2 regions of the Mesorhizobium sp. M3A.F.Ca.ET.175.01.1.1 genome follow, and region 2 is predicted to be linked to the other one. Evidence: predicted binding sites of a transcription regulator. Region 2 holds the regulator's gene; the other holds the start of a gene.
The links. The regulator LexA, encoded in region 2, represses DNA repair genes until DNA is damaged. The targets are predictions, from matches to a motif close to TGTTCNNNNTGTGTTCNG.
Positions count from the first base shown of each region.

Region 1: the regulator LexA is predicted to act here: its motif matches at 2,572-2,589, upstream of EN818_RS12495 (DNA recombination protein RmuC).

Region 1 is NZ_SRTP01000004.1:200,663-215,517, reverse strand. It holds gene truA (tRNA pseudouridine(38-40) synthase TruA) at 1-456, opposite strand, end outside; gene EN818_RS12510 (N-acetyltransferase) at 543-1,049, opposite strand; gene fmt (methionyl-tRNA formyltransferase) at 1,046-1,981, opposite strand; gene def (peptide deformylase) at 1,988-2,518, opposite strand; gene EN818_RS12495 (DNA recombination protein RmuC) at 2,622-3,875, shown strand; gene EN818_RS12490 (GFA family protein) at 4,139-4,543, opposite strand; gene EN818_RS12485 (cation diffusion facilitator family transporter) at 4,575-5,534, opposite strand; gene EN818_RS34295 (hypothetical protein) at 5,783-5,908, shown strand; gene sugE (quaternary ammonium compound efflux SMR transporter SugE) at 6,173-6,487, shown strand; gene EN818_RS12470 (DUF6481 family protein) at 6,569-6,997, opposite strand; gene EN818_RS12465 (LLM class flavin-dependent oxidoreductase) at 7,225-8,280, shown strand; gene EN818_RS12460 (AI-2E family transporter) at 8,401-9,567, shown strand; gene EN818_RS12455 (LLM class flavin-dependent oxidoreductase) at 9,845-10,843, shown strand; gene dnaK (molecular chaperone DnaK) at 11,309-13,225, shown strand; gene dnaJ (molecular chaperone DnaJ) at 13,428-14,558, shown strand; gene pmtA (phospholipid N-methyltransferase PmtA) at 14,727-14,855, shown strand, end outside.
Region 2 is NZ_SRTP01000001.1:353,649-368,503, reverse strand. It holds gene EN818_RS01830 (DUF1697 domain-containing protein) at 1-59, opposite strand, end outside; gene EN818_RS01825 (CTP synthase) at 82-1,719, opposite strand; gene EN818_RS01820 (L,D-transpeptidase) at 1,967-3,076, opposite strand; gene secG (preprotein translocase subunit SecG) at 3,288-3,812, opposite strand; gene tpiA (triose-phosphate isomerase) at 3,983-4,750, opposite strand; gene EN818_RS01805 (peptidyl-prolyl cis-trans isomerase) at 4,894-6,786, shown strand; gene trpD (anthranilate phosphoribosyltransferase) at 6,783-7,793, shown strand; gene trpC (indole-3-glycerol phosphate synthase TrpC) at 7,798-8,610, shown strand; gene moaC (cyclic pyranopterin monophosphate synthase MoaC) at 8,612-9,091, shown strand; gene glp (gephyrin-like molybdotransferase Glp) at 9,092-10,297, shown strand; gene lexA (transcriptional repressor LexA) at 10,415-11,155, shown strand; gene EN818_RS01775 (ComEC/Rec2 family competence protein) at 11,149-13,599, opposite strand; gene gltX (glutamate--tRNA ligase) at 13,702-14,855, shown strand, end outside.

The DNA.
Region 1 (14,855 bases), on a different contig from region 2:
ACCGAGCAGCAGCTTCGCCGCCTCGTCCATGGCCTCGGCATCGAGCCGTTTCGGCACCCACCAGACCTTGCCTTTTTCCAGGGCCGAAGGCGCACGACGATTGAGGATACGGTAGAGATAGTGCCGCCCCGTTGCGGAGAAGCGTGCATCGAAGTCGTCGGCAACAACCGCTGCCTTCAGAATGGCGATGCGCGCGCCGGCCGCCTGAAGATGGGCGTTGACGGCATCGCGCACCTTGTCGCCGGGCCAGGCCTTGGCGAGATCGACATGCGCCACCTGGGCGGTGGCGTGCACGCCGGCATCGGTGCGGCCGGCGGCGCGCAACCGCAGCTCTTCGCCGCAGAACTTGGCGATCGCCTGCTCGATCGCCTGCTGCACCGAAGGCTGGTCCGCCTGGTGCTGCCAGCCTGCGAATTGGCTGCCGTCATATTCGATATCGAGACGAAAACGCGGCATGCTCGTCGGTTGGTTCGCGCTCAAAAAGTGGTCTTGCGGAGCATGATCCTCTCCGAAAACCGGTTCCCACTTTTCGCGATCATGCTCTAGGCGGCGAGCGCGGTGAAGGCCGAGGCGTAGACCAGCTTGCCGGCTTCGGGCGCGTCACCCCAGGCCAGAGCCTGCAAAGCCTCGCCCTGATACTCGCTCTCGAACTTCTCGGCGCGCCCGTGGCTGTAGCCGAAGCGGCCGTAATAGGCCGGGTCGCCCAGCACCACGGCCAGCCGCTCGCCGGCTTCCTTGAGGCGGAGATGCGCCTCGCGGATCAGCGCGCCGCCGATGCCGGTGCCATGGAAGGACGGCTCGACCGCCAGCGGCGCCAGCGCCACGGCGGCGAAGCGCTTGCCGCCATTCTGCACGAACAGCCTGGAAAACAGGATATGGCCGACGACCTGGCCGTCTTCTTCCGCCACCAGCTCGACCACGGTGTCGCCACCGGCGACCAGCGCGTCGACCAGGCCGGCCTCCGCCTGCTGGCCGAATGCATGCTCTTCGACGAGGCGGATCGCCTCGCGATCCCGCGGCGTCGCCGCGCGTATCGACATCATGCTCATGAGAGTTTCATTCCTTTTTCGATCTTGGCCCCGCGCAGGAACTCCTGCGCGGCGGCGGGCCTTCCACCCGCCCGTTGAACTTCGACCAGCCGGACCGCGCCTGACCCGCAGGCGACCGTCAGCCGGTCATCGAGAATTCCTCCCGACTCGCCGACGCCATCCGAGAGCGTCGAGCGAAGCAGTTTCAGCCGCTCTGGGCGGCCGCCAATTTCGACCTCGCACCACGCGCCCGGAAAGGGCGAGAGGCCGCGGATGTGGTTGTGGACTTCGCCGGCAGGCCGCGTCCAGTCTACGCGTGTCTCCGATTTATCGATTTTTCGGGCATAGGTCACCCCCGTAGTCGCCTGTGAGGCAAATGTCAGACAATTTATCCCCAACTGCGCGAGGGCTTCCACCATCAGCGGAGCGCCGATCGTCATCAGGCGGTCATGCAATTCACCGGCGGTGATATCGGGTCCGATGGCACATTTTTCAACCAATGCCACCGGACCGGTGTCGAGGCCTTCCTCCATGCGCATCACCATCATGCCGGTCTCCGCATCGCCGGCCATGATGGCGCGCTGGATGGGCGCAGCACCACGCCAGCGCGGCAGAAGCGAGGCGTGGCCGTTGAGGCAGCCTAGCCTGGTTGCCTCGAGAACCGCTTTCGGCAGCAGCAGGCCATAGGCGACGACTACGGCGACATCGGCCTGCAAGGCGGCGAACGCCTGCTGCTCGGCCTCGCCTTTGAGCGAAGCCGGCGTCCGCACCGCGATGCCCAGCCGTTCGGCCTCGCGCTGCACGGGCGAGGGCGTCAATTCCAGTCCGCGGCGGCCGGCGGCGCGCGGCGGCTGCGTGTAGACGGCGGCGACGTCATGGCCCGCCTCGGCGACGGCGCGCAGCGTCGGCACCGAAAACTCCGGCGTGCCCATGAAGATGACGCGAAGGGGCATGATCCCCTAGCCCACCATCTTGCCCGGCGCCTTGTCCTTGGCGAGCTTCTTGAACTTCTTCACCACCATGTCGCGCTTCAGCTTGGATATGTGGTCGATGAACAGCACGCCGTTGAGATGGTCGATCTCATGCTGCAGGCAGGTCGCCATCAGCCCTTCGGCCTGCATCTCCTGAAGCTTGCCGTCGCGGTCGAGATATTTCACCCGCACGGCGGCGGGACGCTCGACCTCGGCATAGTAGTCCGGGATCGACAGGCAGCCTTCCTCATAGACCGAGCGCTGGTCGGAGCTTTCGAGGACTTCCGGATTGATGAAAACATGCGGGGCCGGCGGCTCGCCTTCCTTGGCAAGGTCGATGACCAGCATGCGCAGCGGCTCGCCGATCTGGACCGCTGCCAGGCCGATGCCCGGCGCGTCATACATGGTCTCCAGCATGTCGTCGGCGAGTCTGCGGAGGTCGCCATCGACGCGCTCGACCGGCTTCGAAACCTGGCGCAGGAGAGGATCGGGAAGAATGATGAGCGGCTTGATCGACATGGCGTCTCACCTAAGACCTCGCTGGAAAAGCGTCAACCGGGGCTCCGGTGGACTGTTCACGTTTTGATCTGTGCCGGGCGACCGAATCGGCTATGGTGCCGCCATGAACGACACGACCTCGATCTTTTCAGAACCGGTCGCGCGGCTCGGCGCCACCACGATCACGCTGGGCCAAGCGCTGTTTGTTGGCGCGCTTCTGCTGCTGGCTCTGTTCGTGGCGCTCGTCGTGGCGCTATGGCGCGCCGCCGGGGCGCGCGCGATCGCAGCGAGCGAAGCCGCCGACCATGCGCGCGACACCGAGGCCCGGATGGCCGACATCCTGCAGGCCCAGGCCGAGATGCAGGGGCGCATGGGGGCGATCGCCGAAGTGTTCGGCGCCAGACAGGCCGAACTCACCCAGTCGCTCGGCCAGCGTCTCGATGCCATGACCGGTCGCCTCGGCCAGACCATGGCCGAACAGACCAGGTCGACGCATGAAAGCCTGGCCAGGCTGCAGGAGCGGCTGGCGGTGATCGATACCGCGCAGGGCAACATCCAGTCGCTCGCCGGCCAGGTGGTGCAGTTGCAAGCGATCCTGTCCAACAAGCAGACGCGCGGCGCCTTCGGCCAATCGCGCATGGAGGCGATCATCGCCGACGGCCTGCCGCACGGCGCCTACGAGTTTCAGGCAAGCCTCTCCAACGGCAGCCGGCCAGACTGCCTGGTGCGGATGCCCAACGGCGCACCGATGCTTGCCATCGACGCGAAGTTTCCGCTCGAAGCCTGGAACGCCATCCGTGCCGCCGAAGGCGCCGACCTGCAGAAGTCGGCGGCACAGGCCTTCCGGCGCGACATCGAGGTGCATATCCGCGATATCGCCGAGAAATACCTGATCCAGGGCGAGACGCAGGACACCGCTTTCATGTTCGTGCCTTCTGAATCGGTATTCGCCGAGATCCACGAGAATTTCGAGGCGGTCGTGCAGAAGGCGCATCGCGCCCGGGTCGTCATCGTTTCACCGTCGCTGCTGATGCTGTCGATCCAGGTCATACAGGCTATCCTCAAGGATGCCCGCATGCGCGAGCAGGCGCATCTGATCCAGGGTGAAGTGATCCGCCTGATGGAGGATGTGGGGCGCGTCGACGAGCGGGTGCGTCGCCTGCAGACGCATTTCGGTCAGGCAGCCAAGGACATAGACGACATCCTCGTCTCGACCTCGAAGGTCACCAAGCGCGGCCAGAAGATCGAGGCGCTGGAATTCGCCGAAGGCGAAACCGAGCCGGCCCGCGGCGGTCCGGCCAGGATCGAGCCAAGCGCGCGGGTGGCGGATTCCAAGACAGGCCAGTTACGGCTTAGGGTCGTGGAAGACAGCGAGTAGCTGCTCGACGCGGAGGTTGGAAAGAGCGATTCTTCCTAGGTGCATACCTTGGAGATAGGTCAGAACGCCCATCGCTTCGTCATTCTATGGCGGAGCAAGGAGCGAAGCGACGCGCGCCAACCCTAGAATCCATTCCGGCGTTGCCGCGGTGCAGAGTTCTGTGCCGCCGCGCGCTTCAAGAGACGTCACGGAATGGATGCTCGGGTCAAGCCCGAGGATGACGAAGGTGAGAAGGCTTCCGCCAATCGCCAAGGGCTTCGCTGCTACTGCTCCTCGATCGTCGTCATGCCTTCGAATTCAGGCAGCCAATGCAGCGCCGAGCGGTGCCAGACCTGTCTTCTGGGAACGAGCTCCTCGCGCTGACGCGCTGTGCCGACCCTGATGCCATAGATTTTCGGTCCGTCGCCCACCGACGTGGCATAGAGATGCGACCCGCACTCGCCGCAAAAGCCCTGCGCGCGCTTGGCCCCGCTCGAGCCGGTCTTGATGTAGACCTTCGGCGTGCCGCTGGTGATCCTGTAGTTGCTTTCCGGCGCCGGGACCGTCACGCGGAAAGCGGTGCCGGTCAGTTGCTGGCAATCCGTGCAGTGGCAGATCGAGGTCTTTTCCGGATCGACCTCCGCCTCATAGGTGATGGCGCCGCAATGGCATCCGCCGTCGATCTTCATCAGCCTTCCTCCTCAAGAGTTTGTCCTAAGCCTAGTCCTCGCCGGCCGCCTCGGCGATGGCCCTGCGCCGCAGCTCCCATGTGCCAGTCGCCTGCGGCTTGACGAACAGTCTGGTGATCTGCGGCATCTCTTCTTTCAGCCGCGCCTCCAGCCGCTCGACGCAAGCTTCGATATCGGGAGCGGTGAGGTGATCCTCGAACTCGATGCTCAAGCCGGCGACGATCTCCTCCGGGCCGATATGGACGCTCAATATACCGTTCGCCTGCTGCACGGCCGGGTCCTGGCCGGCAATCGCCAGCACCTTCCTCTGCACCTCCGGTGAAGCGGGCTCGCCAAGCAGCAGGCCCTTGCTCTCGCGCGCCAGGAAGATGGCGGTCGCGCCGAGGATGATCGCGATGCCGATCGAGCCGAGCCCGTCGAGCTCGGGGATTTCCAGGAGTTCGGCTGACAGGATGCCGGCAAATGCGACCATCAGTCCGAGCAGCGCCGCACTGTCCTCGAACAGCACGGTATAGACGCTCGGATCCTTGCTGCGGCGCACCGCCTCGAGCCAGCCCTGCCGGCCCTTTTGGCGACGGAACTCCTTCAGCGCCACCAGCCAGGAACTGCCTTCGAACAGGAAGGACAAGGCGAGCACGACATAGTTGACCTTGGCGTTGACGACCGGTTCGGGCGTCATGATGTGGATGATGCCCTCATAGAAGGAAACGCCGGCGCCGAGCGCGAAAACCAGAAGCGCGACGATGAAGCTCCAGAAATAGAGCTCGCGTCCATGTCCGAGCGGATGCGTGTGGTCGGCGGGGCGCGCGGCGCGATGCATGCCATAGAGAAGCAGTGCGCCATTGCCTGTGTCGACCAGCGAGTGAACGCCTTCCGACAGCATGGCGGACGAGCCGGTGAAGAGGGCCGCGGCGAACTTGGTCAACGCGATCGCAAGGTTGCCGGCGAGCGCGGCATAGATCACCCTTTTCGAACCGGCATGCCCTGCCATTCGCGTTCCTGACCTGTCTGACGCCGACGAGCTTAGCGGCGCGGCGACCTAAGCTCCACAGACAATGCGCCAGCGGTCCCGAGGTTCACGGCGGGGTTAGCGCTATAGTTCAGTCGCTGCTTTCCGAGTCCGCGCCGTGCCGAGCAAACTGATCGAAATCGCCGAAACCGGCTCCGACCATGCGCAGCCACTTGCGGTCGGGCGCTTCTCTTGTTTCACTTGGCTGCCCACAAGCGGAGGAGCGAATCATGGCTAAAGGTGCGATGAAGGCGGGCAAGGAACCCCGCAAGCCGAAGAAGGACGCGAAGAAGCCTGCCGCGGCCCCGGCCCTCAAGGCGCCGCCCGTCAAGGCGATCAGGATCAAGGAAAAATAGCCTCTCACGATCCTTCTCGACTCAATTTGCAGCCGGCAGCATGGACAGTGCTGCCGGTGCTTTGTTGATCGGGGAACTGGGCAGCGACGCGCTCTAGACCTTTGTTTTATGCATGTCGTTTTCGCAAGACCGCTGCACAGTTTTGCGTGACATGCAGTATTTCAGCGCAGCGAGGACGACCTCGCTTTTCATGAAACTTGGCCGGGACGACCCGCCACTTCCCGCATTCGCAACACGCGATGCCGGATCGATGGGGTGACTGTGATGTCCTGGATTTTTCTGTTCTTCGCCGGTCTGTTCGAGATCGGCTGGGCGGTCGGCCTCAAATACACGGACGGCTTCTCGAGGCTGATGCCGACCGTGCTGACAATTGCCTCGATGATCATCAGTCTCGGCTTGCTCGGCCTGGCGCTGAAGACGCTGCCGGTCGGTACGGCCTACGCGGTCTGGACCGGGATCGGCACCGTCGGCACGGCCTTGCTCGGCATCTGGCTCCTCGGCGAGCCGGCGACCGTGGTGCGACTTGCCTGCATCGGCCTGATCGTCTGCGGCATCGTCGGGCTGAAGCTGGTCGCCTGACACGCCCGAGCAAAGACACCAGGACAAACGCCTTCAGGGCCGCCACTGGCGACCCTGAGCCATCTTGGAACGAAACCGCTGTTAGCGGGCGGAGAAGCCTGGCGGCGTCCGGCCGACGCGCGCCTTGCGGGCAGCGTAGCGCGCATCGCGCTTGGCCTTACGCTCGGCCTCGTCGGCGAGCAAGCGCGCGATGCGCTCGTTCTCCTCGGCTTCGCGGATCTTGGCCTCGGCTGCCGCCACTTCTTCGGCGGCTATGCGAGCCGCTTCAGCCGCTGCCTCGCGCTCGGCCCTCTCGGCCGCTTCGCGCGCCAGCTTTTCCTGCTTCAGCCTGGCCTTCTCGGCCTCGCGGATAGCGCGGGCCTCGAGAATTGCCTTGCGCTCGGCCTGACGCGCCAGCACCGCTGGGTCGTCGGCGGCCGGCCTTGCCTTGAAGCGCTCAAGGAGCGCCTTCTTTGCCTCGTTCGCGGCGTTGCGCCGCTCGAAAATGTCTTTTTCCCTGTAGATAGCCAAGTCCACTTCCTTGCAGTCAATTCGCGACGCTTACATACGCGCGAAAGTCATGAGTTCAAGCGCCAAATCGGTATGCCAGCCATGAAATTCTGAGCTGTTGCCGGCGGGATACGTCCTGGTTCGCGCGATGCACTGTTCACGAATCGCGCCACTGGCGGGCGGCACCGCCGATCGCTACCTCTAGCGCCGAGAGACAACGCGCAAACAGCGCACCAGGATGCATGAAAATGGAACTCGGCCTCTACACTTTCGCGGATGTCAGCCCGGAACCGGGTCCCGGCGCCATCGGCCCGCATGAACGGCTGCGCAACCTGATCGAGGAAATCGAGCTGGCCGACCAGGTCGGCCTCGACGTGTTCGGCCTCGGCGAGCATCATCGTCCCGACTACGCGGCCTCGGCGCCCGCCGTGGCACTGGCCGCTGCGGCGGAGCGCACGAAGCGCATCAAGCTGACCAGCGCGGTCACCGTGCTCTCATCCGACGATCCAGTGCGCGTCTTCCAGCAGTTTGCCACACTCGATCTCTTGTCCGGCGGCCGCGCCGAGATCATGGCCGGCCGCGGCTCTTTCATCGAGTCCTTTCCGCTGTTCGGCTACAAGCTCGAGGACTATGACGAGCTGTTCGCCGAAAAGCTCGACCTGCTGCTCGCCATCCGCGACAGCGTGAAGGTCACCTGGTCCGGCAAACTGCGGGCGCCGATCAACGGTCGCGGCGTCTATCCACGACCGCACCAGGAGAAGCTGCCGATCTGGATCGCGATTGGCGGCACGCCGCAGTCCGCCGCCCGCGCGGGCGCGCTCGGCCTGCCGCTGGCGCTCGCCATCATCGGCGGCGAGCCGGCGCGCTTCGCGCCGCTGTTTCAGATTTATCGCGAAGCGGCAAGGCGGGCCGGCAACGACCCGGGCTCGCTTGCCACCAGCCTCAACGTGCACGGCTTCATCGCCGAGTCGACCGAGAAGGCGGCCGACGATTTCTACGCGCCGCAGGCCGAGGTGATGAACCGGATCGGCCGCGAGCGCGGCTGGGGGCCGACCTCGCGGGCGCATTTCGACCAGTCGCGCGGACCGAACGGCGCGCTGTTCGTCGGCAGTCCCGAGCAGGTCGCGGAAAAGATCGTCGCGCAGCACAAGATCTTCGGCAACGACCGCTTCCTGGTGCAGATGGCGATCGGCACCATGCCGCATGCCAAGATCATGAAGGCGATCGAGCTCTACGGCACCAAGGTGGCGCCGATCGTGCGCAAGGAGACGGCAAAGCCCGTCCCGGCTGTGGCGGCGCAGTAGCCTGGCCGACATTCTGAGGGCGACGGACCCGATGCTTCCGTCGCCCTCGGCTAACGGAACTTTTGGCGCGTCAGGGGCGTTTCCGCCCATGCCGCCCATTGCGGCGCCTGAGGGGAAAGGATGAAAGCCGAGTCGACCACCTCGGGCGCAGGCATGGCCGAAACCCCTGATCCGCCCAAGGTCGGGCCGGAAGTGCGGCTTATGCGTTCGCTGCTGATCGGCATTTTCCTGCTGATGAGCGTCTATGCGCTTTATTTCGGGCGCGACTTCTTCATGCCGGTCATCCTGGCTTTCCTGCTGGCGCTGACGCTGACGCCGATCGTGCGCTTTCTGCGCAAGCACGGCATACCCGATGTGGTCTCGGCGACACTGCTGGTGCTGCTCTCGGTCTTCCTGATCGCGTCGGCCGGCTACCTGCTCAGCGGTCCGGTCATCGAGCTCATCAACAACTCCTCCTCGATCGGCATGCAGCTGACCGAGCGGCTGGCACAGCTCAAACGGCCGCTCGAAAAGATCATGGAAATTTCTCACCAGCTGGGCGGGCTCACCGAGACGTCCCAGGAACCCGGCGTGCAGAAGGTCTCGGTGGCGCCCTCCGGCATCCTGTCCACTGCCGCGGGCAATGTGCTGTCGGCCGGCACCAGCATCACCATCGTCTTCGTGCTGTCGCTGTTCCTGCTCGCCTCCGGCACGCTCTTCTACGAGAAGATCATCCAGTCCTTCGCCAGCCTCAGCCAGAAGAAGCGGGCGCTGCGCGTGGTCTACGACGTGGAGCGCGAAATCTCGCATTACCTGCTCACGGTGGCCGTCATCAATGTGGGGCTGGGCACGGTGATCGGAATGGGCCTTTGGGGGCTCGGCATGCCCAACCCACAGGTGTGGGGCGCGGCGGCGACGCTCCTCAACTTCCTGCCTTATGTCGGGGCGCTGATCACCCTTCTGCTGGTAACGATAATCGCGCTGATCAGCTTCGACAGCATTTCCTACGCGCTGCTGGCGCCGAGCTTCGTCTTGCTCTGCGATCTGGTCGAGGGCCAGTTCGTGACGCCGATAATGGTGGGACGCAGGCTCGAGATCAATGCGGTCGCAGTCTTCATCGCCATCGCTTTCTGGTCGTGGCTGTGGGGCTTCATCGGCGCGTTGATGGCGGTGCCGCTGCTGGTGGTGGTGAAGGTGTTCTGCGACCATTTCGAAGGCTTGAGCCACGTCGGCAACTTCCTGGCCGCGCAGCAGACCATCGTCGTCGACGACGAGGCGGACGAGAACAACCACAAGCCTGCTGCCTGAAGACGCGTCGGGAAAACCGAAAGACAGCGGCTTAGGTCGCTGGCAATGGCATGTCCTCAAGGACCGCTGCGCATTGGGGGACAAGCGTTGTATCTGGCCCAATCCTTGGTCCGCTCCCCTTGTTTGCGGCGGCCAGGGCGAGTGCCTATATCGGGCCGGTCAAAGCCCGGACCTTCATGACCGCGGTCCCCTTCGACATCGATCCACAATCGCCCCGCATCGGCGATCGCGGAGCGACCGATGCTCCGCAGCAAAAAACATCGTGGAGAGGTAAGACATGACGGCCCTTTCGGTTCTCGACCTGTCGCCGATCACCCATGGCGGCAACGCCTCGCAGTCGCTCGCCAATTCGCTCGACCTCGCCCGCCATGCCGAACGGCTCGGCTACAGGCGCTACTGGCTTGCCGAGCACCACAACATGCCGGGTATCGCGAGTGCCGCGACTTCCGTGGTGATCGCGCATGTCGCCGGCGGCACCAAGTCGATCCGCGTCGGCGCCGGCGGCATCATGCTGCCCAACCACGCGCCGCTGGTCATCGCCGAGCAGTTCGGCACCTTGGCCGCGCTCCACCCCGGCCGCATAGACCTCGGTCTCGGCCGCGCCCCCGGCACCGACATGGCGACGGCGCGCGCGCTGCGCCGCAACCTGGAGGCCAGCGATAATTTCCCGCAGGACGTCGTCGAGCTGATGGGCTACTTCCAGCCGGCCGAGGAGGGCCAACGCATTCGTGCAGTGCCCGGCGAAGGCCAGGAGGTGCCGGTCTGGATCCTCGGCTCCAGCCTCTACGGCGCACAGCTCGCTGCGCTGCTCGGACTGCCTTACGCGTTCGCTTCGCATTTCGCGCCGGCCGAGCTGGAGCACGCGCTGGAGGTCTATCGCACCCGCTTCCAACCCTCGGCGCAGCTCGACAAGCCCTATGTCATGCTCGGCCTCAACGTCTTTGCCGCGCCCACCGACGCGGAGGCGCGGCTCTTGTTCACCTCGCTGCAGCAGGCTTTCGTCAATTTGCGCAGCGGCCGCCCCGGCAAGTTGCCGCCGCCGGTCGAGAACTATGAGCGCGACCTCGATCCGGTCGCCAAGATCATGCTTGGCCAAGCGCTGTCCTGCGCCGTCGTCGGTTCGCCGGAAACGGTGCGCCAGGGCATCGCGGCCTTCGTCCGCCGCACCGGCGCCGACGAGCTGATGGTGACGGCCCAGATCCATGACCATGCGGCGCGCGTGCGCTCGTTCGAGATTCTCGCGGACGTCCATGGATCGATCTCACGGGCGGCGTGACCCCAAGCGGCTTTGCCGGCTTTTGTCTGCGAAGGGCAGCCGTCTTCCCCAAGCGCGAGCCGTTCCGTGACCGATGATCTCGACCAGCGCATGCAGTTCGCCATCACGCTGGTGATCGCAGGCGGGAGTCATGTCTCTGCGAAGCTGCAGGCGCTGTGTCCGCAAGCCTTCGACGCCTGATCCCGGCGACTGCGACGATTTTGCCCGCGCCGGATTTGGCGCGCGCGGCCGCATCGGGCGATCAAATCGGCTGCGATATGCTTGATTCAAGTCGTTTTGGGGCGGCGGAACGGGATCGCCAACTGCTTGCGCAGGATGCTTGCGCGCCGTGCAGCCTGTTCTTATATACGCGCCAAGCCGTCCGGCCCTGGCAGACCGGGACGGGACGGCATTCTTGTGAACAGGGGCTTTCGTCGGAACGCCTTTCAGGGTCCTGAGAGCCTGCTTAGAGGAGAGACTAGAGCAATGGCAAAAGTTATCGGTATCGATCTCGGCACCACCAACTCCTGCATCGCCATTATGGACGGCAAGGAGCCCAAGGTGATCGAGAATGCGGAAGGTGCGCGCACGACGCCTTCCATCGTCGCCATCTCGAGCGACGGCGAACGTCTCGTCGGCCAGCCGGCCAAGCGCCAGGCGGTCACCAATCCGGAAAACACCATCTTCGCGGTCAAGCGCCTCATCGGCCGCCGCTATGACGATCCGGTGACGGAGAAGGACAAGAAGCTTGTCCCCTACAAGATCGTCAAGGGAGACAATGGCGACGCTTGGGTCGAGGCCAGCGGCAAGAAGCAATCGCCCAGCCAGATCTCGGCGATGATCCTGCAGAAGATGAAGGAAACGGCGGAAGCCTATCTCGGCGAGAAGGTCGAGAAGGCGGTCATCACCGTTCCGGCGTATTTCAACGACGCCCAGCGCCAGGCGACCAAGGACGCCGGTAAGATCGCCGGGCTCGAGGTGCTGCGCATCATCAACGAGCCGACCGCTGCCGCGCTCGCCTACGGCCTGGAAAAGAAGGACGGCAAGACCATCGCCGTCTATGACCTTGGCGGCGGCACTTTCGACATTTCGGTGCTCGAAATCGGCGACGGCGTCTTCGAGGTGAAGTCGACCAATGGCGACACCTTCCTCGGCGGCGAGGATTTCGACATGCGCCTGGTCGAGTATCTGGCGGCCGAGTTCAAGAAGGAACAGGGCATCGACCTGAAGGCCGACAAGCTCGCCCTGCAGCGCCTGAAGGAAGCGGCCGAGAAGGCCAAGATCGAGCTGTCGTCGACGACGCAGACCGAGATCAACCTGCCCTTCATCACCGCCGACGCCAGCGGGCCCAAGCACCTGACGATGAAACTCACCCGGGCGAAATTCGAAAGCCTGGTCGAGGATCTCGTGCAGCGCACGATCGATCCCTGCAAGGCAGCGCTCAAGGACGCCGGCCTGAAGGCGGGCGAGATCGACGAGGTGGTGCTGGTCGGCGGCATGACCCGCATGCCCAAGATCCAGGAGATCGTGAAGCAGTTCTTCGGCAAGGAGCCGCACAAGGGCGTCAATCCGGATGAGGTCGTCGCGCTCGGCGCCGCGATCCAGGCCGGCGTGCTGCAGGGCGACGTCAAGGACGTGCTGCTGCTCGACGTGACGCCGCTGTCGCTCGGCATCGAGACGCTGGGCGGCGTGTTCACCCGGCTGATCGAGCGCAACACGACGATCCCGACCAAGAAGAGCCAGGTGTTCTCGACGGCCGAGGATTCGCAGTCTGCGGTGACCATCCGCGTCTTCCAGGGTGAGCGCGAGATGGCGGCCGACAACAAGCTGCTCGGCCAGTTCGACCTGGTCGGCATCCCGCCGGCCCCGCGCGGCGTGCCGCAGATCGAAGTCACCTTCGACATCGATGCCAACGGCATCGTCAACGTCTCGGCCAAGGACAAGGGCACCGGCAAGGAGCACCAGATCCGCATCCAGGCCTCGGGCGGTCTGTCCGACGCCGACATCGAGAAGATGGTGAAGGACGCCGAGGCCAATGCCGAAGCCGACAAGAAGCGCCGTGCCCTGGTCGAGGCCCGCAACCAGGCCGAAGCGCTGGTGCATTCGTCGGAGAAGTCGCTGAAGGAGTATGGCGACAAGGTCTCGGAGGCTGACCGCACCGCCATCGCCGACGCCATCTCGGCGCTGAAGGCTGCTGCCGAAGGCGACGACGTCGCCGCCATCGAGGCCAAGTCGCAGGCGCTCGCCGAAGCGTCGATGAAGCTTGGCCAGGCCATGTACGAGGCCTCGCAGAAGGAAGCGGCGGAAGCCGACGCGAAGGCGGACGCCGCCAAGGACTCGGACGTGGTCGACGCCGACTTCGAGGAAATCGACGAAGACGACGACAAGAAGAAGTCGGCCTGAGCCGGCTGACGGCAGATAGTTGCGAAGAGCCCGGCGCAAAGCCGGGCTTTTTTGCAACCCCGAGCTAAAAAGTGACGGAAAAACACTGCAGGAGCCCGGCTCGGCACTAGCATCCGGGCATCATCGCTCCTAAATCGAACAACGTGCCGGCAAACGTCGCAACAATGCTTGAAGACATTGAGCATCCGGACAGCGGGAAAAGATGAAAGCTGATTTCTACGAAACGCTGGGCGTGCAGAAGGGCGCCGATGACAAGGAGCTCAAGAGCGCTTTCCGCAAGCTCGCCATGCAGTTCCATCCCGACCGCAACCCAGGCGACCATGCCTGCGAGCACAAGTTCAAGGAAATCAACGAAGCCTACGAGACGCTGAAGGATCCACAGAAGCGCGCGGCCTATGACCGTTTCGGCCACGCCGCCTTCGAGCAGGGCGGCATGAACGGCGCTGCGCACGGCTTCGGCGCCGGCGGCTTCGCCGACATTTTCGAGGACATATTCGGCGACATGATGGGCGGCCGCCAGCGCCGCTCCTCAGGCGGCCGGGAGCGCGGCGCCGATCTACGCTACAATATGGAGATCTCGCTCGAAGAAGCGTTCTCCGGCAAGACGGCGCAGATCCGGGTTCCGGCCTCGATCTCCTGCGCGGAATGTTCGGGCAGCGGCGCCAAGCCGGGCACCCAGCCCGCCACCTGCGCCATGTGCCATGGCCACGGCAAGGTGCGCGCCACGCAAGGCTTCTTCTCGATCGAGCGGACCTGCCCGCAATGCCAGGGCCGCGGCCAGACGATCAAGGACCCCTGCCCGAAATGCGCCGGCCAGGGCCGCGTCACCGAGGAGCGTTCGCTGTCGGTCAACATTCCGGCCGGCATCGAGGACGGCACCCGCATCCGCCTTGCCAATGAGGGCGAAGCCGGCCTGCGCGGCGGACCGTCGGGCGACCTCTATATCTTCCTGGCGGTGAAACCGCACGAATTCTTCCAGCGCGACGGCGCGGATCTCTACTGCAAGGTGCCGATCTCGATGACGACGGCTGCGCTTGGCGGCTCGTTCGAGGTGACGACGCTCGACGGCACGCAGACCAAGGTGAAAGTGCCGGAAGGCACCCAGAACGGCCGCCAGTTCCGGCTCAAGGGCAAGGGGATGCCGGTGCTGCGCCAGCCCAATGTCGGCGATCTCTACATCCAGACGGCGGTCGAGACGCCGCAGAATCTGTCGCGGCGCCAGCGCGAGCTGCTGGAAGAGTTCGAGCAGCTGTCCTCGAAGGACAACTCGCCGCAGTCGAGCGGCTTTTTCGCCCGCATGAAGGACTTTTTCGAGTCTTTCGGCGAGAGCTGAGATTTTCCTGACGCAAGTCGTTGCCCCAAAACCGCTTCGCACTTTTGGGCGACTTGCGTTACCGCCCCCGCACCAAGCGTCATCAACACCTTATGCCAGATTGACGCCTTGCCTTGTTCCACCTAGCTGTTAAGTAGCGGGGCGGGGGGAGCGTTGAGGAGAGCTCGCATGGCACGTGGTCCCGGGTTGCGCAAAGCGCTTGCGGAAAAGTTCGATGACGAGCTGAAGTTCTTCAAGGGCTGGATCGACAAGCCCAAGGCGGTCGGCTCCATCGTCCCTACCAGTTCGGTCACCGCA
Region 2 (14,855 bases):
ACGACGCGCCGTCCCTCGCCGAGGACAATGCTGTAAAGCAGCGCGACATAGGTCTGCATCGCCGGTCCACCAGCCGGTCGGTCAAACCAGCCGCGACTGTTCCACCGCCGCCGAAATGAAGCTCGCGAACAGCGGGTGCGGTTCGAGCGGCCGGCTCTTCAACTCAGGGTGATATTGCACGCCGATGAACCAGGGATGGTCCGGGTATTCGATCGTTTCCGGCAGCACGCCGTCGGGCGACATGCCGGCGAACACCAGGCCGCAGTCTTCCAGCCGCTGCTTGTAGTCGATATTGACCTCGTACCGGTGCCGGTGACGCTCCGAAATCTGGGTGTCGCCGTAGATCTCGGCAATCTTCGAGCCCTTGGCTAGCTCGGCCTGATAGGCGCCCAGCCGCATCGTGCCGCCGAGGTCGCCGCTCGCCTTGCGCTTTTCCAGCATGTTGCCCTTCAGCCATTCGGTCATCAGGCCCACGACCGGCTCCTCGCTCGGACCGAACTCCGTAGACGACGCGTGGTCGACGCCGGCCAGCGACCGCGCCGCCTCGATGCAGGCCATCTGCATGCCGAAGCAGATGCCGAAGTAGGGCACCCTGCGCTCGCGCGCGAATTTCGCGGCCAGGATCTTGCCCTCCGAGCCACGCTCGCCGAAGCCGCCGGGAACGAGAATGCCGTGCACCTTCTCCAGCCACGGTGTGGGATCTTCCTTTTCGAAGATCTCGCTCTCGATCCAGTCGAGCTTGACCTTGACGCGATTGGCCAGGCCGCCATGCGAAAGTGCCTCGATCAGCGATTTATAGGCATCCTTGAGGCCGGTATACTTGCCGACGATGGCGATGGTCACCTCGCCTTCCGGATTGTGGATGCGGTTGGAAAGCGCCTGCCAGGGCTCCATGCGCGGCTTCGGCGCCGGGTCGATGCCGAAGGCGGCCAGCACTTCCGAATCGAGCCCTTCCTTATGGTAGGCCATCGGCACGTCATAGATATGCGGCACGTCCAGCGCCTGGATGACGGCGCTTTCGCGCACGTTGCAGAACAGCGAAAGCTTTCTGCGCTCTTCCTTGGGAATCGGCCGGTCGGCGCGCACCAGCAAAATGTCGGGCGCAATGCCGATGCCGCGCAGTTCCTTCACCGAATGCTGCGTCGGCTTGGTCTTCAATTCACCCGCGGTCGGGATGTAGGGCATCAGCGTCAGGTGCACATAGACGGCGTTGTTGCGCGGCAGATCGTTGCCGAGCTGGCGAATCGCCTCCAGGAACGGCATCGCCTCGATGTCGCCGACCGTACCGCCGATCTCGCAAAGCACGAAGTCGTAGTCGTCATTACCGTCGAGGACGAAATGCTTGATCTCGTCGGTGACGTGCGGGATCACCTGTACGGTGGCGCCGAGATAGTCGCCGCGGCGCTCGCGCTCGATGATGTTCTTGTAGATGCGGCCGGTGGTGATGTTGTCCTGCTGGTTGGCCGAGCGGCCGGTGAAGCGCTCGTAATGGCCGAGATCGAGATCGGTTTCGGCGCCATCGTCGGTGACGAACACTTCGCCATGCTGATACGGCGACATCGTTCCGGGATCGACATTGAGATAGGGATCGAGCTTCTTGATCCGTGCGCGATAGCCTCGCGCCTGCAGAAGAGCCCCAAGAGCTGCTGCGGCGATGCCTTTTCCGAGGGAGGAAACCACGCCGCCTGTGATGAATACATATCGCGCCATGGGAGTCATCGCTTAACGCGGCCTGATTGATTCCGCCAGAGAAAAAACCGCCGCGAAGGCTTTTTCCCAAATGGCACCGATGCCCGTGATGGGCTTTTCCCAGAAGCGCGTCGCCCAAATCGCACAGCGGTTTTGGGCGAACGACATGCATGCGAACAAAGGTTCGAAAGCGCGTCGCTGGATCCGTCAGCGCCGCGCCGGGATCAAAACAAAAGGGCCGGCGATGCCGGCCCTTTCGGCATTCTGCCCGAACGCGTCAGATGATGACGACCTTGGTGCCGACCTTGACCCGGCTGTACAGATCCATGACGTGCTCGTTGATCATGCGGAAGCAGCCATTGGAGGCGCTGGTTCCGATCGACTGCGGCGCAATGGTGCCGTGGATGCGCAGATGCGTGTCCTTCTTGCCGTCATAGAGGTAGATGGCGCGCGCGCCGAGCGGGTTCTCGCCGCCGCCGGGCATGCCGTCCTTGTACTGGCCATAGTGCTTCGGCTCGCGCTTCTGCATGTCGAGCGTCGGGATCCAGCGCGGCCATTCCTGCTTGTCGCCGACGGCCACCGTGCCCTTGAACTGCAATCCCTCGCGGCCCACTGCGATGGCGTAGCGGCGCGCAGTCGAATAGCTCTCGACGAGATAGAGACGACGGGCATTGGTGTCGATGACGATCGTGCCCGGATCATAGCCTGAGAAGGTGACCTCCTGCGGCACATATTCCGGCTTCACCTTGAAAGGTCTCTTGGCGTCCTTTTTGGCGAGCGCGGAATCCAGCGCACGGGTCTCGGGCAGATAGTTGATCGAAGACACCGACGAGCCACCGAACAGGCCGGCAAACAGTCCGCGACCGCTCGACTGCTTCTGCCCGGGCTGTTCGCTGCGCAGCTCGCCATTGTTGCCCGTGGCTGCGATGTTCATCGCCTCCGCCGAGAGCGGCTCGTCCGTCTGGATCGGCGCTGCGGGCTCGAGCGACTCGATGATCTTGGTGGTCTTCTTGACCGGCTTGGCGTCGGCGACCTGCGCTGCCGAGCCCTTCTTGGCAAGCCATTCCTGACGAGCCGCGTCCGCCTTGGCCTTCGCCGCCTCGCGCATCGCCAGCTTGCGGGCTTCCAGCGCCTTGACCTTGGCGGCTTCCTTGTCGGCCGCGATCTTGGCCTCGAGCTTGCTGATCTGGGCGAGGTCGTCCGCGGTTGGGTTTTTCTTCTTCTTGAGGAGCTTCAGCTGCGATGCATCGCTCTTGACGGCGACTTTGATGGCATCAGTCGTTTCGAATGATGGCGAGGTGGCCAGGTTTGCCGGCGAGGCAAAGGCCGCGGACCCCATGCCGAACACGGCACAGAATCCCAAAAGAATGAAGCTGCGAAGCTGCATGGCGAAGATCCGATCGTTCAATGCTTGTTGCCCACGGCGGCGCCCGGCGCCCCCCAAGGACGCCGAATGTGCCGCGCGCAATCTATAGTCGATTAGCCGGTGGCCTCTCAAGCTAAGGAAAGCGCGACGCTTGGTTGAATCTTCGTGATAGAGCGGCATTTGCCGCGACTGTGTTCAAACGACAACAGATCGCGGCAGCAATGCTTGCCGACTACTGGTTCGGAACCTGCGGGGTGACCGGCAACGTCACGCCGTTCGCGGCCGGCGGCGCGGCGGGATTCGCGGGGGCCGGCGTGGCGGGAGCAGGCGCCGGGGCGGTCGTGGCGGCGCCATTCGAAAGCGGAGTCGTAGTGGTCGCGCCACCAGACGGAGCTGCCGGCGGGGTGCCGCCGGCCGGCACTGCGGGCTGCGAGCTGCCCACCGGACCGTTTGCCCCCGGCAGCTGGTTGAGCACGCCCTTGCCGGCATTATCCGAGGTGGAGGCCGGAGCGCGGTCGAGGATGTCGATCGGCTTCTCGCCGTAGCGAGCCAGTATCGACAGCGCCAGCGAGGTGACGAAGAAGGCCGCCGCCAGGATCGCCGTGGCGCGGGTCAGCGCATTGGCGGCGCCCCGCGCCGTCATGAAACCGGAACCGCCGCCAATGCCCAGGCCGCCGCCCTCGGAGCGCTGCAGCAGCACCACGCCGACAAGGGCGAGCACGACCATGAGGTGGATGACGATCAGTACGGTTTCCATAATTTATCCTGGCGAGGCCTTGCGCGGCCGCGCATACGACCGGTGATTTGGAGGCGGCTCCTTACAATGCTTTGGTGGCATTTCCAAGCCCGTGGCCGGAATATGAGAAGCAATCCGGTCATTGCAAGGATTTCGGCGGAGCGCTTGGCTCCGCGGATGAGCGCCAGCGGCTATGAGAGATGCATATAGGCTTCGGCGATGGCGAGAAAGTCCGAGGCCTTGAGGCTGGCGCCGCCGACCAGGGCCCCGTCCACATTCTCGACGCCCAGCAGTTCCGCCGCGTTGGACGGCTTGACCGAGCCGCCATAGAGAATGCGCATCTTCGTCGCCGTGTCGCCGAGCAGTTCGGCGAGCTTCGCGCGAATATGCGCATGCGCCTCGGCGACGTCGGCGGCCGTCGGCGTCAGGCCGGTGCCGATCGCCCAGACCGGCTCATAGGCAACGACGGTGTTTGCAGCGGTGGCGCTCGGCGGCACCGACCCGGCCAGCTGACGCGACAAGACCTCGAGCGTGGAGCCGGCTTCGCGTTCGGCTCTCGTCTCGCCGATGCAGATGATCGCGGTCAGCCCTGCCCTCCATGCGGCGGATGCCTTGGCGTGGACGGTCGCGTCGTCCTCGCCGAATTGCTCGCGGCGCTCCGAATGACCGACGATGACGTGGCTGGCGCCGGCGTCCTTCAACATCTCGGCCGAAATCTCGCCCGTAAAGGCGCCGCTCTCCTTGGAATGGCAATCTTCGCCGCCGGCTCGGACCGGCGTGCGCGAAAGGATTTCGGCGGCTTGGTGAAGCAAGGTTGCCGGAACACAGACCAACGATTCCGTCTCCGCGTCGAGCCCGCTCATGAAACCGTTGCCGATCATCCGCAATTCGTTGAGCGAGGCGCTGGTGCCGTTCATTTTCCAGTTGCCGGCAACGAGCGGGCGGATTCCAGGGGTCATGGCGTCGGTTCTCCAGGCGATGAAAGGCAGCGCCCTCACTACCAAAATCAGGCCACAAAGCAATCGACAGTGGACCGTAAGGGCGCTATTGCGCTTGTTTCAGACTCGGCGCAGGCGAAAATGCGCATAAATCGGAAGTAGGCATGCTTAGTGTATTGAGAAACGCGGCGGGCACCTGGGTCGCGAAGGCGTTGCTGTCCCTGCTGGTCATCAGCTTTGCCGTCTGGGGCATTTCCGGACGCCTGTCGGGAACTTTGGCCGGCCACCATTCCGTGATCACCGCCGGCGGCACGACCGTCTCGATCAACGAGTACCGCCTCGCCTACGATCGCCAGATCAACATGCTGTCGCAGCAATATGGCCAGCGCATCACCCAGGAGCAGGCCAAGCTCCTCGGCATCGACAACCAGGTGCTGGCGCAACTGGTCTCGGGCGCCGTGCTTGACGAGCAGGCGCGCAAGCTCGGGCTTGGCCTTTCCAAGGACCGGCTGGCGGCGCTGACGCGTGAGGATCCGGCCTTCAGGGGCCCCAGCGGGGAATTCGACCGCAGGACTTTCGAGTACCTGCTTCATCAGGTGGGCATGCGCCCGGAGGACTACCTCAAGAACCGCTCGCAGGTCGCCGTGCGCCAGCAGATCGTCGAGGCGATTTCTGACGGGCTCAAGGCGCCGCAGACCTTCCTGAAGGCGGTTGCTCTCTATCGCGGCGAAGACCGCACGATCGACTATCTCGTGCTGCCGAAGACGCTGGTGCAGCCGATCCAGGCGCCGTCCGACAGCGCGTTGAAGGCCTATTTCGAAGCCAACAAGAAGAACTATGCGGCGCCGGAATACCGCAAGTTCTCCTATGCCCGCCTGGAGCCGCAGGACATCATGGACCCCACGGCGGTGACCGACCAGCAGGTCGCTGACGACTACAACAAGAACAAGGCTCGCTATACGACGCCCGAAATGCGCACCATCGAACAGCTGGTGTTCAAGACGCCGGATGCGGCGAAAGCGGCATATGATTCGCTGAAGGCCGGCGCCACCTTCGACAAGATCGTCACCGCCGAAGGCAAGACCCCGGCCGACACATTGCTCGGCACGCTGGCCAAGGACAAGATCGCTGACAAGGCTGTCGCCGACGCCGCTTTCTCGCTCAACGTCAATGAGGTCAGCCCGGTGGTTCAGGGCGCCTTCGGCCCGGTGCTGCTGCGCGTCACCGAGGTCAAGCCGCAGGTGATCAAGCCGCTTTCCGAAGTGTCCGAACAGATCCGCAAGGATCTGGCGCTGGGCGAGGCAAGCCGCATCCTGCTCGACGTGCATGACAGCTACGAGGACACCCGCGCCTCGGGTGCCACGCTCGCCCAGGCCGCAGAAAAGCTGAAGCTCAAGGTCGTCACCGTCGACGCCATCGACCGCACCGGGCAGCGGCCCGACGGCACGATCGTCAACGATCTCCCGGAATCGGCCGAACTTATCAAGTCGGTCTTTGCGGCCGAGCCGAACACCGAGAACGAGGGCCTGACCACCGCCGACAACGGCTTCGTGTTCTACGAGGTGCAGTCGATCACTCCGGCGCGCGACCGCACGCTGGACGAGGTCCGCCAGAAGGTGGCGGCGGACTGGACCGCCGCCGAGACCGACAAGCGTCTCGACGCCAGGGCGCAGGAGTTGGAGAAGCGCCTCAAGGCCGGAACGACGCTCGACGTCATCGCCGGCGAGCTGAAGCTCGAGAAGCAAACCAAGCGGGGCTTGAAGCGGGATGCCGACGATGCCGATTTCGGCAAGGAAGGTGCCGCCGCGATGTTCGGCGTCGGCGAAGGCGGTACCGGTCTGATCCCATCGCCAACCGGCGATGGTCAGATCTTGTTCAAGGTCGCCGAAGTCTTCGAGCCGGCGGGCGCGGATGGCAGTTCGGTCCCGGAAGACGCGCAGAAATCCTTCGCCGCCGGCATGTCCGACGACCTGCTCGACCAACTGGTCGCGCAACTGCAGTCGCAATATGACGTTCGCATCGACCCGGCCGCCGTTTCCCAAGCACAGACACGATGAGCGCTCTGAAGACACACATAGCCAAGGTCGCCTCCGGCAGCGCGCTTTCCTTCGAGGAGGCGCGCGAGGCTTTCGACATCATCATGTCGGGCGATGCGACGCCGGGGCAGATCGGCGGATTCTTGATGGCATTGCGCGTGCGCGGCGAGACGGTAAGCGAGATCTCCGGCGCGGTCGCCACCATGCGCGCCAAGATGCTGCGCGTCGAAGCCCCGCAGGGCGCGATCGACATCGTCGGCACCGGCGGCGACAATTCGCACAGCGTCAACATCTCGACCGGCTCCGCCTTCGTCATCGCGGCGGCAGGGGTTCCGGTCGCCAAGCACGGCAATCGCGGCCTCTCTTCGTTGACCGGCGCAGCCGATGTGCTGATGGCGCTTGGCGTCAAGATCGATATTTCGCCGGAGACGATCGGCCGCTGCATCCAGGAGGCGGGCGTCGGCTTCATGTTCGCGCCCGCGCACCATCCGGCGATGAAGCATGTCGGGCCGACGCGGGTCGAGCTCGGCACGCGCACCATCTTCAACCTGCTCGGGCCGCTGTCGAACCCGGCCGGCGTCAGCCGCCAGATGGTGGGCGTCTTCCTGCCGGAATGGATCGTGCCGGTGGCCGAGACACTGAAGGCGCTTGGCGCCGAGCATGCCTGGGTGGTCCATGGCGACGGCTATGACGAGATCACCACCACCGGCGAGACGCAGGTGGCCGAGCTTGCCGGCAGTGAAATCCGCACTTTCACCCTCACCCCCGAAGCAATGGGCCTGAAGCGGCACGCGAAGGAAGAGCTGCGCGGCGGCGATGCGGCCTACAACGCCAAGGCGCTGCGCGATATGCTGGGTGGCGCGGCCGGCGCCTATCGCGACACCGTGCTGATGAATGCCGGCGCCGGCCTAGTGGTGGCGGGCAAGGCGACGACGCTCGCCGACGGCATTGCGGCCGCCGCACAAGCCATCGACAGCGGCCGGGCCCTTGCGGTGCTCGACAAGCTCGTCGAGATTTCGAACGGTTAGAACCTTGTCCGACATTCTGCGCAAGATCGAGGCATACAAGCGCGAGGAGATCGCAGCGGCGAAGCTGGCCGTGCCGCTTGCCGAGATCCAGGCCAGGGCGAACGGCGCCGAACCGCCGCGCGGCTTCCTTGCGGCGCTCGAGGCGAGGCGGAAGGCCGGTGGCTTCGCGCTGATTGCCGAGATCAAGAAGGCCAGTCCCTCGAAGGGTCTGATCCGGGCCGACTTCGACCCGCCCGCACTCGCCAGGGCCTATCAGCAAGGCGGAGCGGCCTGCCTCTCGGTGCTCACCGACGGTCCGTCCTTCCAGGGCGCGCCAGGATTTCTGACCGCCGCACGGGCGGCCGTCGCGCTACCTGCCCTGCGCAAGGATTTCCTGTTCGATCCCTATCAGGTCTACGAGGCGCGCGCCTTGGGCGCCGACGCGATCCTGATCATCATGGCAAGCGTCGATGATGCGCTGGCCCGCGAACTGGAAGCGACGGCTTTCGGACTTGGCATGGATGCCCTGGTCGAGGTGCATGACGAAAAAGAAATGGAGCGTGCGCTCGCGCTTAAGTCCCGGCTGATCGGCATCAACAATCGCAACCTAAGGACGTTCGAGACCAGCCTCGAGGTATCCGAGCGGCTTGCAGCCATGGTGCCGGCCGAGCGGCTGCTGGTCAGCGAAAGCGGCATCTTCACCCATCAGGACTGCCGTCGGATGGAAGAGAGCGGCATCGGCACTTTCCTCGTCGGCGAGAGCCTCATGCGGCAGGATGACGTGGCGGCGGCAACGCAGCTGTTGCTCACCGGCAAGGCGCCTGCCGAGGCTGTTTGAGATGGCCGCCCTCACCCATCTGAGCGCCAAGGGCGAAGCCAACATGGTCGATGTCGGCGACAAGGCCGAGACGACACGCACGGCAATCGCCGAAGGCTTCGTCTTCATGCGGCCCGAAACCCTGGACATGATCCTGGCCGGCGACGCAAAGAAGGGCGATGTGCTGGGCACGGCCCGCATCGCCGGCATCATGGCGGCCAAGAAGACGCATGAGCTTGTGCCGCTCTGCCATCCGCTCCTTCTGACCAAGGTTGCCGTCGACATCGAGCCAGACCGTTCGCTTCCAGGCCTGAAGGTCACAGCGCTTGCCCGAGTCACCGGCAAGACAGGTGTGGAGATGGAAGCGCTGACCGCGGCATCGGTCGCCTGCCTCACTATCTACGACATGGCCAAGGCGGCCGACCGCGCCATGGTGATTTCCGGCATACGGCTGGTCGAGAAGACTGGCGGCAAGTCGGGCGACTACAAGGCAGGTGCCTAAATGGCGTTGGTGCCAGTCGCGGAGGCGCTCGAACGCCTGCTGGAAGGCGCCGCGCCACTGCCGGGTGAAAGCGTTCCGCTCGCCGATGCGGCAGGCCGTGTGCTGGCCGAGCCGGTGCTGGCGCTGCGCACCCAACCGCCCTTCGATGCTTCCGCAATGGACGGCTATGCCGCACGCTCCGCGGATGTGGCGTCGGTGCCGGCGCGTCTCTCCGTGATCGGCATGGCATCCGCCGGGCGCGGCTTCGCGGGGTCAGTCGGCCAGGGCGAGGCCGTCCGGATCTTTACGGGCGCACCAGTCCCCGAAGGCGCCGACACGATTGTCATCCAGGAGAACGTGCGCGACATCGGTGGCGGCAGCATCGAGGTGACCGAACCGACCAAAGCGGGCCGCAATATCCGCCTCCGCGGACTGGACTTCGGCCAGGGCGACATGCTGCTCGAGAAAGGTCGCCTGCTCGATCCGGCAGCACTTTCACTCGCGGCATCTGCCAATCATGCAAATGTCAATGTCGTCCGGCGGCCGCTGGTCGCGATCATCGCCACCGGCGACGAATTGCAGCCGCCCGGCAGCGAACTTGGACCCGACCAGATCATCTCGTCCAACGCCTATGGTGTCGCCGCCGTGGCGCAATCGGTTGGAGCACGCGCGCTCGACCTCGGCATCGCCGCGGACCGGCACGAAGCGATCGCAGCTCTGGTCAGGAAGGCCGTAGCGGCCGGCGCCGATGTCATCGTGACGCTCGGCGGCGCCTCGGTCGGCGACCACGATCTGATCCATGGCGTGCTGACCGGCGAAGGCATGCAGCTCGATTTCTGGAAAATCGCCATGCGGCCCGGCAAGCCATTGATGTTCGGCCGCCTCGGCAATACCCGCTGCATCGGCCTGCCTGGGAATCCGGTCGCAAGCCTTGTCTGCTCGCAGCTGTTCGTGAAGCCGCTTCTGGCGCGCCTCGCAGGCCGCAGCTTCAGCCAGGACGTTCGCAGGGCTCGGCTGGGCGCCGCATTGCGGGCCAACGATGTCAGGCAGGACTATGTGCGTGCCGTTGTGCGCGACGATCGCGGAGCGTTGGTTGCGACTCCGTTCGGCATCCAGGATTCCTCGATGCTGAGAATGCTGGCCGATGCCAACGGCTTGATCGTGCGCGAACCTTTTGCGCCGGCAGCTGAAGCCGGCGCCGAATGCAGCGTGCTGATGCTACGCTGAACAAAACGTCAACACATTCATTAAACTTTAAACGGTTGCGGAACACAACTGGAACAGATAGTGTTTGTTCTGGGTTTGTTTTTCCGATTCTGGTTCCAGAACCCGTTGGGGGCCGCCATGCTGACGCGTAAACAACATGAACTGCTGATGTTCATCCATGAACGGCTCAAGGAAAGCGGCATTCCGCCGTCTTTCGACGAGATGAAGGAGGCGCTCGACCTTGCCTCGAAGTCGGGCATCCATCGGCTGATCACGGCGCTGGAAGAGCGCGGCTTCATACGCCGGCTGCCGAACCGGGCGCGCGCGCTCGAAGTGCTGCGGCTGCCCGATTCGATCGCGCCCGGCCTCAACGCCGCCAAGAAGTTTTCGCCGAGCGTCATCCAGGGAAGCCTCGGACAAGGCAATCTCGGCCGGCAGATCAAGCCGGCGGCGCCCTCGCGCACACCCGCACCCAGCAATGACGATGACGCTGTTTCGGCGGTGTCCATTCCGGTGATGGGCCGTATCGCCGCCGGTGTGCCGATCGACGCCATCCAGCACCAGACGCATTCGATCACAGTGCCGCCGGACATGATCGCCGGCGGCGAGCACTATGCCTTGGAAGTCAAAGGCGACTCGATGATCGAGGCCGGCATCTTCGACGGCGATACGGTCATCATCCGCAACGCCAATACGGCGAGCCCCGGTGAGATCGTTGTGGCGCTGGTCGATGATGAGGAAGCGACGTTGAAGCGCTTCCGCCGCAAGGGCGCTTCGATTGCGCTGGAAGCCGCCAATCCGGCCTATGAGACCCGCATCTTCGGGCCGGACCGGGTCAAGGTTCAGGGCAGGCTCGTCGGGCTGATCCGCCGTTACTGAGCGGTTTGTGGCTTGGCGTCGGGCTTTTCGGGCCGCTTGTAAGGCGGCAGCCCCCTTGCCTCGCGCGAGTATTTTCGCTGCTCATGCCAGGGCCGATAGGGCCTGTGGACGGCATACTGAATCTCGGCTCGCGCGGTTGCCGATTGCGGGTCGAAGAAGACGGCAGCGCTTCCGTCGCGTGCCAATTGCCGCTTGGTCACGACGAGGATTCGGGGATCCCGGCAAGGATTGTAGGCCGTGGCGTCATTGATGACGATGAGATCGGCGAAGCCGCAGGCCGGCTTGGCGCTGTCGCGATTCTCTGCGAGCGCGACGATCGCACCGGAAGGATGCCGGCCGATGCAGAGGTCGCCGGTGCAATAGAAGGGCGAACCCGGCGGCAGGTCGACAGGATCGGCGATGTCCGTCGTCCCGTTTGCGAATGTCTCGGGCGGCACGATCGTTTCGGCCAGCAGCGCCCGTTTCCAGTTGTCGGTTATGAACTCGTTCGAGCTTGCTCGATTGATGGCGAGTTCGCCGCCGCCGATCGGCATCGCAACCAGATGCGCATCCTCGGAGATGAGCACATCCGGGGTACGGACATGCGGAATGGCCAACAAGGCCGCAATCGCGAAGGGAACGGCGCCGAGCCTGAGCCAGGTGGTCGCCATGGTCGCGATGACCAGCGCGACCGTCGCCAGCAGCACAGACTGTATCGAGATCAACCCCACTGCATCCACTGGTGAACGTTCGGAAAACCATCCCGAGATGGCGACCATCGCCGTCAGGCCTTTGCCCATCACATAGAGGAAAGGCCCGTCGAAGCCGAACGGCATCATCAGCACGCTGAAGACCGCGAACGGCATGACAACCAGCGAGACGATCGGCATCACTGCCAGATTGGCCAGCAGGCTGAGCGGCGATACGCGCTGGAAATGCCAGATGGCAAACAGCGCCGTTGCGCTTCCGGCGATGATTGATGTCATCGCGCCGCCGCCCACGCCAACCGCCAGCTTCCGGGACAGGTATCCGAGAAACGAGCGCTTTGCCGGTGGCGCTCTCACTTTGTCGGCGCGGTAGTCAGCCCAACCGGCATAGGCGCCGACAAGGGCGGCGGTCGCGGCGAACGACATCTGAAAACTTGGGCCGACCACTTCATGCGGCGAAACCACGATCACCGCGATTGCCGAAATCGCCAGGTTGCGCATGGTCAGCGCCGCCCGGTCGAAGACAACGGCAACCAGCATCACCGCCAGCATGATGAAGCTTCGTTCGGCGGCCACAACGATGCCGGAAATGACCAGATAGGCTGCAATCGACAGCAGCGCGATCGCCGCAGCATATTTCTTGACCGGCCGGCGGGAAGAGAAATCGGGAAGCAGCGCGAAGGCGCCGCGCAGCAAAAGCATGATCGTGCCGGCGACCAGCGCCATGTGCAGTCCCGAAATCGAGATGATGTGGTAGATGCCGGTCCTTCGCATCGCCTCGTTGATGTCTTCTGGAATGCCGGCGCGAACGCCAACGATCAGCGCCGCCGCGATCTCGCCTTCGGGACCGCCGACGGTGCTTCTGATGTGATCGGCAATGGTCTCGCGCGCGTTTTCTATTGCGGACGCGGTGCGTGCGCCGAACGGTGCCTCCGTTGCCGTCACAACCTTCGGATCGCCCAGGAAAAACCCGCTGGCGCCGATACCAGAAAAATAGCTGTCGAAGGAAAAGTCGTAGCTGTCGGGGCGAACGGGGCCTGTTGGCGATAATAGGCGTGCATAACCCGTCACCAGCGATCCAGCCGTCAAGCCTGGCGGGATCCGCCGTGCCGAAAGTCGGACGCGGTCGGGTGCATAGCGCAGCTTCGGGTGCGCGGTTGAGACCAGGTCGATGGTCAGCCTTACGCGGCCATTGGCCATCGGCTCCGCGATGACGACGCGACCTGTCAGCCTTGTCTGGATTTCGCCGCCGAGCATCGGCGTTGCCGCTCGCAAAGTCTCGACCTTCGCAGCGACAAAGCCGACCGCGCAAAACAGCGCGGCCATGAAGAGCAGATGCGTCTTCGGCCAGGAGCGCGAAACCGCGGCGCAGGCGGCCATAAGCGCGACTGTCGCCAGCGGCCTGTAGAGATCTGGTTCCGTAGACAGCGAGAAGTAGAGGATCACGCCGGCGGCAAGGAAAACCGGCACGAGCAGGAAGCCAATGCCGCGATCCAGCTCCTTCGTGCCTGCGGCAGCGACGCTTTGGCCGAACGCGGACAATGAGGCACGGCGGAACTGCCGGCGGACGCGATCGATGGTGGCCGGCGGAGGGCGGTCGACCGTGCCGTCGGGAGAAACAATCTGCGCAGGCTGGCGCGGCTCCAGGAGCAAGACCGGTCCTGCTTCAATCGGCGCAGTGCCGGCAAACAGCAGGCGTTCGCTGACGCCAGCTGCCGTCCCACCGCCATCCTCCGCACCCCGGCCACGTCCAGCCATCGGGCCTGCCCCTTGCGCCCCAGACCTCCTATGCTACATGAACGCCGTCCGCGCGAAAGCCCGCCGCAATCACGCCTGCTTCAGTGCTTCTTCGAGAGTCCCATGTCCGACAAGGTCGTCACCCGCTTTGCCCCCTCGCCCACAGGCTACCTGCACATCGGCGGGGCGCGCACCGCGCTGTTCAACTGGCTCTACGCCAAGCACACGGGCGGCACGATGCTGCTGCGCATCGAAGACACCGATCGTGAGCGCTCCACCGAGGCCGCGACCGCTGCAATCCTTGATGGATTGACCTGGCTCGGTCTTTCATGGGACGGCGAGGCGGTTTCGCAGTTCGAGCGCGCGCCGCGCCACCGCGAGGTGGCCGAGGAGCTCGTGCGCCTGGGCAAGGCCTATTACAGCTACGAAACCCCGGCAGAACTCGAGGCGATGCGTGAGGCGGCGCGCGCCAAGGGCCTGCCGCCGCGCTACAACGGACAGTGGCGCGACCGCGACCCGTCCGAGGCGCCCGCCGGCGTCAGGGGCGCGATCCGCATCAAGGCGCCGACCGAGGGGGAAACCGTGGTTCACGACCGCGTGCAGGGCGAGGTGCGCTTTCCGAACAAGGATCTCGACGACTTCATCATCCTGCGTTCGGACGGCAATCCGACCTATATGCATGCCGTCGTCGTCGACGATCACGATATGGGCGTCACCCACATCATCCGTGGCGACGATCATTTGACCAACGCTGCGCGCCAGACCGTGATCTACAACGCCATGGGCTGGGCCGTGCCGTCGATGTCGCACATCCCGCTGATCCATGGCGCCGACGGCGCCAAGTTGTCGAAACGCCACGGCGCGCTCGGCGTCGAAGCCTATCGCGCCATGGGCTATTTGCCTGAAGCGCTGCTCAACTATCTGGCCAGGCTCGGCTGGAGCCATGGGGACGATGAGGTGATGTCGATCAAGGACATGGTCTCATGGTTCGACATCGGCGATGTCAACAAGGGCGCGGCCCGGTTCGACTTCGCCAAGCTCGAGGCGCTGAACGGCGTTCATATCCGCAGGATGGACGATCAGGCTCTCCTGGACATCTTCGTCGCCACCCTGCCCTATCTCGAAGGCGGTCCGGCGCTTGCCGCGCGGCTCGACGATAAGCGCAAGGCACAGTTGCTCGCCGCCATGCCTGGTCTGAAGGAGCGGGCAAAAACCCTGGTGGAACTGGTGGACGGCGCCGCCTTCCTGTTCGCGGAGCGGCCGCTGACGCTGGATGA